2 linked regions of the Methylibium petroleiphilum PM1 genome follow. The protein of the gene in region 2 interacts with the protein of the main gene of each other region in a pairwise test. Links are inferred from orthologs where the notes say so. Each region holds a gene or a part of one and is shown on either strand. Other genes may lie near its edges.

Region 1 (5,279 bases), 1.6 Mb from region 2 along the record:
CGGCCGAGAACATCATCAAGTGCGTGCGCCGCTGCGGGCTGGAAGTGGACATGCTGGTACTCAACCCCAGCGCGTCCAGCCACGCGGTGCTGACCGACGACGAGAAGGACCTGGGCGTCGCGCTGGTCGACATCGGCGCCGGCACGACCGACGTGTCGATCTTCACCGACGGCTCGGTGCGCCACACCGCGGTGATCCCGATCGCCGGCGACCTGATCACCAGCGACATCGCGATGGCGCTGCGCACGCCGACCAAGGACGCCGAGGAGATCAAGGTCGAGCACGGCGTGGCCAAGCAGCTGCTGGCCGATCCGAACGAGCAGGTCGAGGTGCCGGGGCTCGGCGACCGCGGCCCGCGCATGCTCAGCCGCCAGGCGCTGGCCGGCGTGATCGAGCCGCGCGTCGAGGAAATCTTCTCGCTGGTGCACCAGGTGATCCGCGAGAGCGGCTACGAGGAGCTGCTGTCCAGCGGCATCGTGCTCACCGGCGGCACCGCGGTGATGCCCGGCATGGTCGAGCTGGGCGAGGACATCTTTCTGAAGCCGGTGAGGAAGGGGCTGCCCACCTACGCCGGCGCACTGTCAGACATGGTGGCGAGCCCGCGCTCGGCCACCGTGATGGGCTTGCTCGAAGAGGCGAGGCTCGCGCGCACGCGCGGCATGAAGGCAGCGCAGCAGGCGGGGTCGGTCCAGACCCTGTTCGGCCGCGTCAAGGATTGGTTCATCGGGAATTTTTAGGGCGTCATCCAGCCCACGTTTTCAACCGGCAACTGCATCAGACGAAGGAGGTCCACCATGGCCATCGAGATGATTGAAGAATTCGAGCTCGGCACGAAGATCAAGGTGATCGGCGTGGGCGGCGGCGGCGGCAACGCTGTCGAGCACATGATCAACGAGGGCGTGCAGGGCGTGGAGTTCATCTGCGCGAACACCGACGCGCAGGCGCTGCACCGCTCCAAGGCCGACCAGCTCATCCAGCTCGGGAGCACCGGCCTGGGCGCGGGCTCCAAGCCGGCCGCCGGCAAGGCCGCGGCCGACGAAGCCGAGGGCCGCATCCGCGACGCGATCGCGGGCGCCAACATGATCTTCCTGACTGCCGGCATGGGCGGCGGCACCGGCACCGGCGCCGCGCCGGTGATCGCGCGCGTGGCCAAGGAGATGGGCATCCTGACGGTGGGCGTGGTGACCAAGCCCTTCGACTTCGAGGGCGGCCGGCGCATGAAGCAGGCCGAGGCCGGCCTGCAGGAGCTGGAAGCCAACGTCGACTCGCTGATCGTGGTGCTCAACGAGAAGTTGCTCGAGGTGCTGGGAGACGACGTGTCGCAGGACCAGGCCTTCAAGCAGGCCAACGACGTGCTGAAGAATGCCGTGGGCGGCATTGCCGACATCATCCACATCGATGCATCGATCAACGTCGACTTCGAGGACGTGAAGACGGTGATGAGCGAGCCCGGCAAGGCGATGATGGGCACCGCGATCGCGACCGGACCGGACCGCGCCAACAAGGCGGCCGACTCGGCGGTGGCCTGCCCGCTGCTCGAGGGCATCGACCTGTCGGGCGCGCGCGGTGTGCTGGTGCTGATCGCGGCGAGCCGCGCCAGCCTGAAGCTGAGCGAGAGCAAGAACGCGATGAACACCATCCGCCGTTACGCCGCGGAAGACGCCCACGTGATCTTCGGCGCCGCCTACGACGAGAGCCTGGGCGACCAGCTGCGCGTGACCGTGATCGCCACCGGACTCGCGCCGGCCCGCCGTGTGCAGGCGCCGATGACGGTGGTGCACAACGCCACGCTGCAGCGGACCGGCACCGACAACATCCCGGTGCTGAACCAGCCGCTGCACACGCAGGGCGGGCTGTCCGCCGCGCCGACCCAGCACGACTACGCCGGCATGCAGGTGCCGAGCGTGTGGCGCAGCGGGCGCACCCAGGCCGCGGCGAAGGTGGATGCGCTGGCGAGCAACGGCATGGACGAGATCGAGATCCCGGCGTTCCTGCGCAAGCAAGCCGATTGATGACGACCACCCCCGTTGCGCCTTCGGCGCTCCCCCTCGAGGGGGCGGCGCTGGCGGGCCGGCGGAGCCGGACCCGCGGCGCCTGCTGGGTGAAGGCAACGTGCGGTGGAAAGTTGCTAACGAGGTGATAGCGCGGCCCCGCAAGCCGGTCGGGGCTGCGCTTTTTACAATGACAGCATGCTGCAGCAACGCACCCTGAAGTCGATCACGCGCGCCGTCGGGGTGGGCGTGCACAGCGGGCAGCGGGTCGAGCTCACGCTGCGGCCGGCGGCGCCCGACACGGGCATCGTGTTCCGGCGTGTCGATCTGCCGAGCCCGGTGGACATCCCGGCACGCTTCGACGCGGTGTGCGATACGCGCATGGCCTCCAGCATTTCGCCCGGCGGCGACCCGGGCGGCCCGAAGGTGCAGACGATCGAGCACTTCATGTCGGCCTGCGCCGGGCTGGGCATCGACAACCTGCTGGCGGACATCACGGCCGACGAGATGCCCATCCTCGACGGTTCGGCCTCCAGCTTCGTGTTCCTGCTGCAGAACGCGGGCATCGAGCTGCAGAAGGCGCCCAAGCGCTTCATCCGCGTGCTGAAGACCGTGGAAGTTCGCGACGGCGAGGGGCCCGGTGCCAAGTGGGCCCGCCTCGAGCCCTATCACGGCTACAAGCTCGCGTTCGAGATCGTGTTCGACCACCCGGCGGTGAGCCAGACCGGCCAGCGCGTGGAGTTCGAGTTCGGCGAGGGTCAGTACCAGCGCGACATTGCGCGAGCGCGGACCTTCGGCTTCGCAAAGGACGTGGACGCGATGCGCGCGCGTGGCCTGACGCTGGGCGGCAGCATGGACAACGCGATCGTCGTCGACGACCACCGTGTGCTCAACGCCGACGGGCTGCGCTATGACGACGAGTTCGTGAAGCACAAGCTGCTCGACGCCATTGGCGACCTGCACATCGCCGGCCACGCGCTGCTGGCGAGCTACACCTCGTTCAAGGGCGGGCACGCGCTGAACAATACGCTGCTGCGTGCGCTGTTCGCCGATCCGACGGCCTACGAGATGACCACGTTCGCGCGCGAGGCCGATGCGCCGCGCGGCTTCGCCGAACTGCCGCCGGCCTGGTAGCCGCGGCGCCGGTCGGTCCGGCCGCCGTCCCGCTTAGACTGCCGCCCATGCTGGTGTTTCGATGGATCCTGTTGCTGCTGCTGGTTGCCGGCGTGCTGTGCTTCGCGATGTATGCGGGCACCGGCCAGGCGCGCTGGCGTGACATCGGCCTGCGCATCGTCAAGTGGACGGTGGTGGCAGCGCTGGGCTTCTTTGCGGTTCTGATCCTCGAGCGCCTGGCGCGCATGGTGTGAACGGAGATACGAGCGATGACTGTCTTCTGGTGGATCGTCGGGGTGCTGCTGATGGGGACCGGGGGCACGGCTGCGGTCACGTTCGCGTTGTACGTCAGCAGCGGCGAGGACCGCTACATGGATGTGGCGCGCGCCGCCTGGCGCTGGACCATCGTGTTCGCGCTCGGGGCCTTCAACATCACGATCTTCAAGCACATCATCCTGACCTTGATCAGCATCTGGCGGTCCTGACCTTCAGCGGCAGGCCGCCGGTCGGGATGGCCTGCAATTTGCCTTTGCATCGCTCCAGGAGGCAAAGATGTTCCCATCAGATGCGAAGTTGCAGCGCCGGCACCTGGTGCTGGCGACCGCCGCGGCCTGCGTGCTGCCGGCCCGTGCGGCCACCGACGAGTACGGTGGTGACCCTTATCGCTCGGCGCAGTGGCCCGAGATGGTCAAGGAGTTCCTGGGTGCGAAGTCGCGGGTCGAGTTCGACCCGCGCGTGCAGGTCAAGGGGCCGACGATGGCGGAAAACCCGATGGTCGTGCCCATCACGGTCTCGGCGCCGGACTTGGCCGACATCCAGCAGATCGTCGTGCTGGTGGACCGCAATCCGATCCGCAAGGTGCTGGAGTTCGAACCGCTGGACGGGACCCGGGCCGCCATTTCCTTCCGTTTCAAGCTGGAGCAGGCCAGCGCCGTGCGCGCCGCGGCGCGCACCCGCGATGGCGTCTGGCATGTCGGTGGCACCTGGGTCGAATCGTCGGGGGGCGGCTGCACGGTGGCCGGCGTAACCCGGCAGGACGGCAGCTGGTCGCAGACGCTCGGCCAGGTGAGCGGACGCTTCTTCGGCGATGCCGTCGAGGCGCCGGGTGCGCGGCTGCGTGTGCGGGTGATGCATCCGATGGACACCGGCCTGGTGGGCGGCATTCCGGCGTTCTACCTGCGCCGCATGGCCGTCACCGACGGGGGGGGCGTGGAGTTGTTGCGCCTGTCGACCTACGAACCGATCAGCGAGAACCCCGTGTTCTCGTTCGACTTCCAGGGCCGACCGCCGGGGCCGTTCCGTGTGACCGGGGTCGACAACAACGGCAACCGCATCGACGGGCAAATCATATGAATCACCCCCGTTGCGGCTGCGCCGCTCTCCCTCGAGGGGGCGACGCTGGCGGGCCGGCAGAGCCGAACCCGCGGCGTCTGCTGGCCTGGGGCAGGGCTTTGCTCGGCGTTTTGCTTTGCGGTGCAGCAATGGGGGCGGTGGCGCAGGCGGATCCGACCACGCTGGACTACCGCCTCAGCGCGCGGGCGCTGGCGCCGGACGTCTATGTGGTGGAGGGCGCAAATGCCGACTTTTCGCGCGCCAACGGCTGCAACATCATCAATACTGGCTTCATCGTCGTCGATGATGGTGTCATCGTCATCAACACCGGGCCATCGAAACGCTACGGCGAACAGCTGCGGGCGCTGGTCGGGCGCACCACCGGCAAGCCGGTGAAGCAGGTGCTGCACCTGAATCTCCACCCCGACTACTTCCTCGGCAACCAGGCCTTCGCCGACGTGCCGCGCCTGGCGACCTCCGCCACGATCGAGGGCATGCGGGCCGAAGCCAAGTCCTACGAGGACAACCTCTACCGCCTCTGCGGCGACTGGATGAAGGCCACCGAGGCGCTGCTGCCCGATCGGACGGTGGCGCCGGGGCCGCTGCTCGCTGGGAACCCGCGCTTCGAGCTGCGGGAGCTGAAGGGGCACACCGCCTCCGATCTGGTGCTGGTCGACCGGATCTCGGGTGTGGTGTTCGCCGGCGGCCTGGTGTTCGTCGACCGGGTGCCGACCACGCCCCACGCCAGGCTGCCGGACTGGCTGGCCAGCCTGGATGCGCTGGCGGCGCAGCCGTTCAAGACCCTGGTGCCCAGTCACGGGCCGGTGGTCGGCGACGCTCGCG
Region 2 (7,579 bases):
CCAGCGCCTCGGCGCCGGCCTGATGGAACTGGCGGTAGCGGCCCTTCTGCGGGCGCTCGTGGCGGAACATCGCGCCCAGGTAGTAGAGGCGTTTGCCGCCCTCGTACAGCAGCGAATGCTCGGTCACCGCCCGCACCACGCCGGCCGTGCCTTCCGGGCGCAGCGTGAGTTGGTCGCCGTTCATGTTGTCGGTGAAGGAGTACATCTCCTTCTCGACGATGTCGGTCACCTCGCCGAGCCCGCGCACGAACAGCGCCGTCGGTTCGACGATCGGTGTGCGGACCGCGGCATAGCCGTAACGCTGCATCACGCGGCGCACCGCGTCCTCGAACCATTCCCAGCGTGCCGATTCGGGCGGCAGCAGGTCGTTCATGCCCTTGACCGCACGCAGCGGCGAAGTCTCCGTCTTGGCGGCTTTCTGTTGTTCTGCCATGGTCGATGCCCACAAGGATTCAGGCCGGCCGCGGCCGGTTCGCTGGGCACACCCGGGGGGTGCGCCGGCTCGCCGCGTCAATGCGCGGCGGTGATGCTGCCGTAACGGCGCTCGATGTAGTGCTCGACGACGTTCTGGAACTCGCGCGCGATGCCCTCGCCGCGCAAGGTCATCGCCTTCTCGCCATCGATGAACACCGGCGCGGCAGGCGCCTCGCCGGTGCCGGGCAGGCTGATGCCGATATCGGCATGCTTGCTCTCGCCAGGCCCGTTGACGATGCAGCCCATCACCGCCACCTTCATGTTCTCCACGCCCGGGTAACGCGCCTTCCAGACCGGCATCTGTGCCCGCAGGAAGTCGTCGATCTGCTTGGCCAGCTCCTGGAAGGTGGTGCTGGTGGTGCGGCCGCAGCCCGGGCAGGCGGTGACGCTGGGATTGAAGGCACGCAGGCCGAGCGACTGCAGGATCTCGAGCGCCACCACCACCTCCTGCGTGCGGGCCTCGCCCGGCTGCGGCGTGAGGCTGACGCGGATGGTGTCGCCGATGCCGTCCTGCAGCAGCATCGCCAGCGCCGCGGTCGACGCCACGGTGCCCTTGGTGCCCATGCCGGCTTCGGTGAGCCCGAGGTGCAGCGGGTAATCGCAGCGTCGCGCCAGTGCGCGGTAGACGCTCACGAGGTCCTGCACGCCGCTGACCTTGCAGCTGATGAGGATCTGGGACGGGTCCATGCCCAGCTCGCGCGCATATGCGGCCGACTGCAGCGCCGAGCTGATCAGCGCGTGGTACATCACCTGCTTCGCGTCCCAGGGCCGGGCGCGGGCGGCGTTCTCGTCCATCAAAGCCGCCAGCAGTTCCTGATCGAGGCTGCCCCAGTTGACGCCGATACGCACAGGCTTGTCGTGGCGCATCGCGGCCTCGATCATCATCGCGAACTGCCGGTCGCGCTTGTCGCCCTTGCCCACGTTGCCGGGATTGATGCGGTACTTCGACAGCGCGGCCGCGCAGTCCGGGAACTCGGTCAGCAGGCGGTGGCCGTTGTAGTGGAAATCGCCGATCAGCGGCACCGAGATGCCCATGCGGTCTAGCTGCTCGCGCACGTGCGGCACGGCCTGCGCCGCCTCCGGCGTGTTGACCGTGATGCGCACCAACTCCGAGCCCGCCAACGCCAGCTCCTTGACCTGGATCGCAGTCTCGATCGCATTCACCGTGTCGGTGTTGGTCATGGACTGCACGCGCACCGGGGCGTCGCCACCGACCGTCACGACATTGCTGCCCCAGACGACACGCGCCTGCAGCGAACGGCGCGCGGCAGGCTGCGCCACGTCGATCGCTTCGGCGTCACTGCGGGTCCCTGTGGACGCTACTGGCCTGTTCATTTCAGCTCCAAGCGCGCGACGTTGTCGCGCGTCGACTCGCTCAATGCGACCGGCTGGCCGCGGAAAACGATCTGGGTGGCTTCGGCATTTCCCACGGTCACGCGCAGCGGGAGCGGGCCGTCCAGACCCGCCGCCTCGCCGGCCGCCAGCGTGCGCGACAGCAGCACCTGCCCCTTCGCATCACGCACCTCGACCCAGGATTCCGCCACCGCCCGCATGGTCAGCAGGCCGCCGGCCGCGGATGCCGAGGCTGCGGTGCCGACCGGGGCCGAGAACACCGTGTCGATCACGGCCGAACCGGGTGCTGCAGCCTCGGCCTCGGACGACCCGACGGCCGACGCTCCCGCCAGCGCGGGCGATGCCGACTCGGGCGCGATCGACGTCGTCGAGGACACGGCAACGCCTGTATCGATCGGGTTGCTGGCGGCGATCTCCGGGACTGCCGAGGCGCTTGGATCGGTCGGCAGCAGCCGACCCACCCAGCCCACGGGCAGCAGGTAGACGGCCACCGCTGCCAGCACCAGGACGGCGGCCGCGATCAGCGGTGGGCTGAGGAAGCGCTGCCACTCGTCACCGTCGCTCGGCACGCCGCGATCGTGGAAGGGCTGGTTGAGGCCCCGCGCCACGTGATCGAGCCCCCGGCCGGCCGACGCGGCCGTAGGCAGGAGCGACAGCACCGGCTCGGCATCGATTTTCAGTGCGCGGCACATGCTCTGCGCCAGCGCACGCGCGAAAGTGGCATCGGGCAGCTGTTCTGGGTGGTCGTTCTCGATCGCCTCCAGCTTCTGCGGCGAGACCTTCAGCGAGGCTGCGAGCACCGCGAGGTGCATCCCTTGCGATTCGCGCGCCGCGCGCAGCAGCTTCCCGGCCGTCGTGGCCGGCGGGCCGGCGTCGACCGTCCCCTCACTCATCGAACATCCCCCGCTCGAACGACGCCGCCTCGCGCGACGTGGGGTAGCTCGCACGCAGCTGGTTGCCCAGATCGCGAACGCCCTGCGGATTGGCCAGGCGGTTCTCGATGCGGGCGGCGAGCCACAGCGTCTCGGCGCTGCGCAACTCGGCGTTGTTGTTGACGCGGCGCACGTAGAAGCGCGCCCGCTCGTACTCGCCACGTCGGTACAGCACGTCGGCCAGGTTCATCGCGATCGCCGGGTTGGCCGGCTCGAGTTCGTAGGCGCGCTTGAGCGTCAGCTCGGCCAGGTCCAGCTGGCCGGCGCGTGCCTCGCAGATCCCCTGCACCAGGAAAGTCCGGTTCGGGGTGCGGTACTGCGGCGTCGCCACGGCGCGCTCGAACAGCTTTCCCGCCTCCGGGTAGCGGCCACGCTGGCACAGGAACCAGCCGTAGTTGTGCATCACGTCGCCGTCGGTGGATGCCAGCTGCAGTGCGCGCTTGAAACTGTCCTCGGCCTTCTGCTCCTCGCCCAGCGCGGCCAGTACCAGGCCTTGCAGGTTCAGCGCCTGCGGCAGATTGGGGTCGGCGGCCAGCGCCAGCTTCACCTCCGACAGGGCATTGTCGAAACGCCCCTCGGAGAAATAGGCCCCCGCAAGGTCGAGGCGGATGCGCGCGCGCTTCGCCGAGTCGGACTCCTCGTCCGTGCCGGCACCGGCGGTGGAACTGCTGCGGCCGAAGTCGTTGGGCCGGCCCTGCGCCTGGGCAACGCTCCAGACCGCGCCACACAACAGCGTCGCCAGCAGCAGTCCTCGCATCGCGTCCCTCACCCATCCGTCCCGCATCATCGTGTCGTCTCCGTGGCTGAACCTGATGGTGCAGCGTCGGCCCGGCGCTGCACCGCGCTGTCGATCGGCCGGATGGCGATCGGCGCACGCCGCATCCGTGCCTGCGCATTGGTGCGGTCCTGTACCTCGCCGGCCAGTTGGCCGCAGGCGGCGTCGATGTCATCGCCGCGAGTCCGTCGCACCGTGGTGACCAGACCCCCGTCGACCAGCAGCTGCGCGAAGGCCTGCACGCGCGCCACTGACGAACGCGTCAGCCCCGAGGCCGGGAACGGGTTGAACGGGATGAGGTTGATCTTGCAGGGCACGCGCCCCACCGGCCCGCGTTCGCCCACCAGGCGCAACAGTTCGCGCGCCTGCGCCTCACTGTCGTTGACGCCGTCGAGCATGCAGTACTCGAAGGTGATGAAGTCGCGCGGCGCCGCCTCGAGGTAGCGCTGGCAGGCCTCGAGCAGCTCTGCGATCGGGTACTTGCGGTTGAGCGGCACGAGATCGTCGCGCAGCGCGTCGGTCGGCGCATGCAGCGACACTGCCAGAGCCACCGGACAGTCCTCGCGCAGGCGGTCGATCATCGGCACCACACCGGAGGTCGATACCGTGACACGGCGACGCGACAGGCCGTAGCCGTGATCGTCGAGCATCACGCGCAGCGCCGGCAACAGCGCGGCGTAGTTCTGCAGCGGCTCACCCATGCCCATCATCACGACGTTGCTGATGACGCGCTCGGTCGTGCCCAGCCGTGCGCGCAGCTGGTGCTCGGCATGCCAGAGCTGGGCAACGATCTCGCCGGTCGACAGGTTGCGACTGAAGCCCTGGTGACCGGTCGAGCAGAAGCGGCAACCGACCGCGCAACCGGCCTGCGACGAGATGCACAACGTGCCGCGATCGTTCTCGGGGATGAACACCGTCTCGACGGCATTGCCGCCGCCGACGTCGAACAGCCACTTGACCGTGCCGTCGGCCGACACGTGCTCGCTCAGCACTGCGAGTGGCCGGACCACCGCCCGCCCCGCCAGCTTCTCGCGCAGCGACTTCGCCAGATCGGACATCTGAGCGAAGTCGCTCTGGCCCTTCTGGTGGATCCAGCGGAACAGCTGAGTGGCGCGAAAACGCTTCTCGCCGAGCTGCTCGCAGAAAGCGGCCAGCGCGTCGAGATCGAATTCGAGCAGGTTGGCCGCAGTCATGGCATGCACCGATCGGACCGTCGGGGCGCCAGGCGCCCCGCAGTCGTTCAGCGGCTGTAGACGTTCATGCCCGGGAAGAAGAACGCCACCTCGACCGCGGCGGTCTCCGGCGCGTCCGAGCCGTGCACGGCATTGGCGTCGATGCTGTCGGCGAAGTCGGCACGGATGGTGCCCTTCTCGGCCTTCTTCGGGTCCGTCGCGCCCATCAGCTCGCGGTTCTTGGCGATCGCGCCCTCGCCTTCCAGCGCCTGGATCATCACCGGGCCCGAGATCATGAACTCGACCAGGTCCTTGAAGAAAGGCCGGGCCTTGTGCACGGCGTAGAACTGCTCGGCCTCGCCGCGCGACAGGTGAACCAGCTTGGCCGCCACGATCTTCAGGCCCGCGCCCTCGAAACGGGCATAGATCTGACCGATCACGTTCTTGGCAACGGCGTCAGGCTTGATGATGGACAAGGTGCGTTCGATCGCCATATTTATTCTCCGGAATCAATGATTTAGCAGAACCTTGAATTGTAGCGCTTGAGGTCGGCGCCTCGATGTCGCTCGCAGCCTCAGCGGCGCGGTCCGCGGCCCCCACCGCCGCCCCCACGACCCCCCTGGCCTCCGCGCCCACCCCCACCGCCCCGCTTGCCGCCGGCCTTGTTGAAGTAGGCATCGGCGCCGATGTAGCCCACCGAGGTCTGCATCGGATCGGGCTGCTTCGGCCCGCCCTTCCTGGCGCCCGGCTCGGGCTGGTGCGCATCGTGCCGGCCGAAGCCGGCATTGATGCGCTGAGAGCCCTTGACGAAGCGCTTGTCGAAGGTCTGTTCCAGCGGATTCGGAATGGTTCCGGGCGGGCCGCCGGCGTCGTGATCCGACTGCGAGCCACCATGCCCGAAGCCCTGGGCTGCGCCGCGGCGCGGGCCCTTCGCAAAGCGACGGTCGAAGGTCTGCTCCAGCGGATTGGGGATGCGGCCGAAGTCTTCCTCTCCAGCGCCGTCGGTGTCGGGTGCGGCCTCGCCGAACCGCGATTCACGCGGCTCGCGGCGCGGGCCGCGCTCGCCGCCGCCCTGGCCCTGCGCGCGGGCCCCGCCCTGCTGCGGCCCGCGCGCGTTGCGCTCGGGCTTGCCGTTGCGACCGTTGTTGCGCCGTTGTTCGCGGTTGCCCTGAGCGTCGCGCGACTCGCTTTGCGCCGCTGCGCCACGGTTGCCGCTGGCCAGCTGGCGGATCGCGCGCAGGTCCTGGTCGTCGAGCTCGACCCAGACGCCGCGCTTGAGGCCGCGCGGCAGCACCACAGTGCCGTAGCGAATGCGGATCAGACGGCTCACGGCCAGGCCGACCTTGTCGAACAGCTTGCGCACCTCACGGTTGCGCCCTTCGGTGATGACCACGCGGTACCAGCGGTTCGCGCCTTCGCCACCGCCCTCCTCGATGCTCTTGAAGCCGGCGGTCTGACCGTCGATCTCCACGCCCTCGAGCAGCTTCGCGCGCTGCTCCTCGTTCAGGCTGCCGAGCACGCGCACCGCGTACTCGCGCTCGACGCCGAAGCGGGGATGCATCAGCTGGTTCGCCAGTTCACCCGAGTTGGTGAACAGCAGCAGGCCCTCGGTGTTGATATCCAGGCGACCGACGGACTGCCACTTGCCCTGCTGAAGGCGCGGCAGACGGCGAAACACCGTGGGACGCCCTTCCGGGTCGTTCAGCGTGACCACTTCGCCGGTCGGCTTGTGATAGGCCAGCAGCCGCGCCGGGCCCGGCTGGATGCGCAGACGCACCGGCTTGCCGTCGACGGCGATGCGGTCGCCGTAGGAGATGCGCATGCCCACATGGGCCACCTCGTCGTTGACCGTGACCTTGCCGTCGAGAATGAACTGTTCCATGTCGCGGCGCGAACCGATGCCCGACTGCGCCAGCACCTTGTGCAGCTTGGGCGCCTCGGGCTCGGGGCGCAGCACGCGCTTGGTCGACTGCTCGACGCTGGCCTCATCGTCCGGCTCGGGTGGCTCGGCGTCGTAGGCACCCGACAGCACTTCCTCGAAGCGCTCCACCACCAGCGCCGGATCGAGCGCCGGTCGCGGTGCCTGCGGCGGGCGTTCGGCGCCGGGCTCGGCCGAGCCATCGGCGCCCGCAGCCTCGCCGCCTTCACGGCCGGCGCGGTCCTTGCGGCCTCGGCGCCGGTTGCGGCCACGACGGCTGCGCTCGACCGATTCGTCGCCGGCCGCAGCCCCCGATTCGCCGGATCCGGCCACTTCGGTCGGTTCGCTGTCGGCGGCTGTTCCTTCGGCCGCTTCCGCGGCAGCCGGCGCCGAGACCGGTACAGGTCGCTCGATCGGAGCCGGTCGGGACTCGGCCGCCGCCGGCGCATCAGCCGCCACGGGCGACGCGACGGCATCGGACGACTCCGCGACAGCCACATCGGCCTTGGGCTTGCGCCGCCGCGGGGTCTTCGGTGCCGCTGTGTCCGCATCGGCTTCGACGGCCGCCGTCACCTCCACGGCTGCCGTGCTCGCGGCCGCTGGCGTCGCCGCCTTGCGCGTGCGTCGCTTGACCGGCGCTGCAGCGGCGCTGTCGTCGCCGGTGTGCGGCGTGGCATCGGGCTGCGTATCGCTGGGCGGAGTGTCGTTCGAATTCATGTCTGGGGTTCCGTGCCGGCGTCGGCCGGCGGCGTGGGAAGTTCTGCGGTCGAGGAGAGAGCCTCCGATGCAGCCATGGGGATGGCTGCGTCGACAGCCTCGTCGTCGTCCGAGGCCGCTTCGTCCGAAGCCTCGAGCGGCTCCGGCGGAATGGCATCGAGGCCCTGCTGCGGAAGCCCGGGATCGCCCTCCCCCGGCAAGGCCGCATCGATGGCGACATCGAGTAGCGATACCTGGC

Evidence for each region. Proteins that work in one complex are often made in the same cells at the same time.
Region 1: the proteins of rlmN (region 2) and ftsZ interact in binary tests that used the Escherichia coli proteins (3 or more experiments, as listed by UniProt). The link is inferred for Methylibium petroleiphilum PM1 from one-to-one orthologs.

What each region holds. Positions count from the first base shown.
Region 1 is NC_008825.1:507,209-512,487, forward strand. Bases 1-2,903 are described here. They hold ftsZ (cell division protein FtsZ), read left to right. Parts: upstream 1-794; coding sequence 795-2,012; downstream 2,013-2,903. Other genes in these bases: ftsA (cell division protein FtsA), read left to right, coding at 1-737; lpxC (UDP-3-O-acyl-N-acetylglucosamine deacetylase), read left to right, coding at 2,190-2,903. In the rest of the region: more of lpxC, read left to right, coding at 2,904-3,125; MPE_RS02350 (hypothetical protein), read left to right, coding at 3,173-3,358; MPE_RS02355 (hypothetical protein), read left to right, coding at 3,374-3,589; MPE_RS02360 (quinoprotein dehydrogenase-associated SoxYZ-like carrier), read left to right, coding at 3,657-4,457; MPE_RS02365 (quinoprotein relay system zinc metallohydrolase 1), read left to right, coding at 4,586-5,279. UniProt on the Escherichia coli protein: Essential cell division protein that forms a contractile ring structure (Z ring) at the future cell division site. The regulation of the ring assembly controls the timing and the location of cell division.
Region 2 is NC_008825.1:2,137,709-2,145,287, forward strand. The notes cover bases 2,636-5,462. They hold rlmN (dual-specificity RNA methyltransferase RlmN), read right to left. Parts: upstream 4,728-5,462; coding sequence 3,543-4,727; downstream 2,636-3,542. Other genes in these bases: MPE_RS10080 (helix-turn-helix domain-containing protein), read right to left, coding at 2,636-2,720; pilW (type IV pilus biogenesis/stability protein PilW), read right to left, coding at 2,713-3,546; ndk (nucleoside-diphosphate kinase), read right to left, coding at 4,775-5,200; MPE_RS10100 (pseudouridine synthase), read right to left, coding at 5,281-5,462. In the rest of the region: hisS (histidine--tRNA ligase), read right to left, coding at 1-433; ispG (flavodoxin-dependent (E)-4-hydroxy-3-methylbut-2-enyl-diphosphate synthase), read right to left, coding at 511-1,809; more of MPE_RS10080, read right to left, coding at 1,806-2,635; more of MPE_RS10100, read right to left, coding at 5,463-7,341; SMC-Scp complex subunit ScpB, read right to left, coding at 7,338-7,579.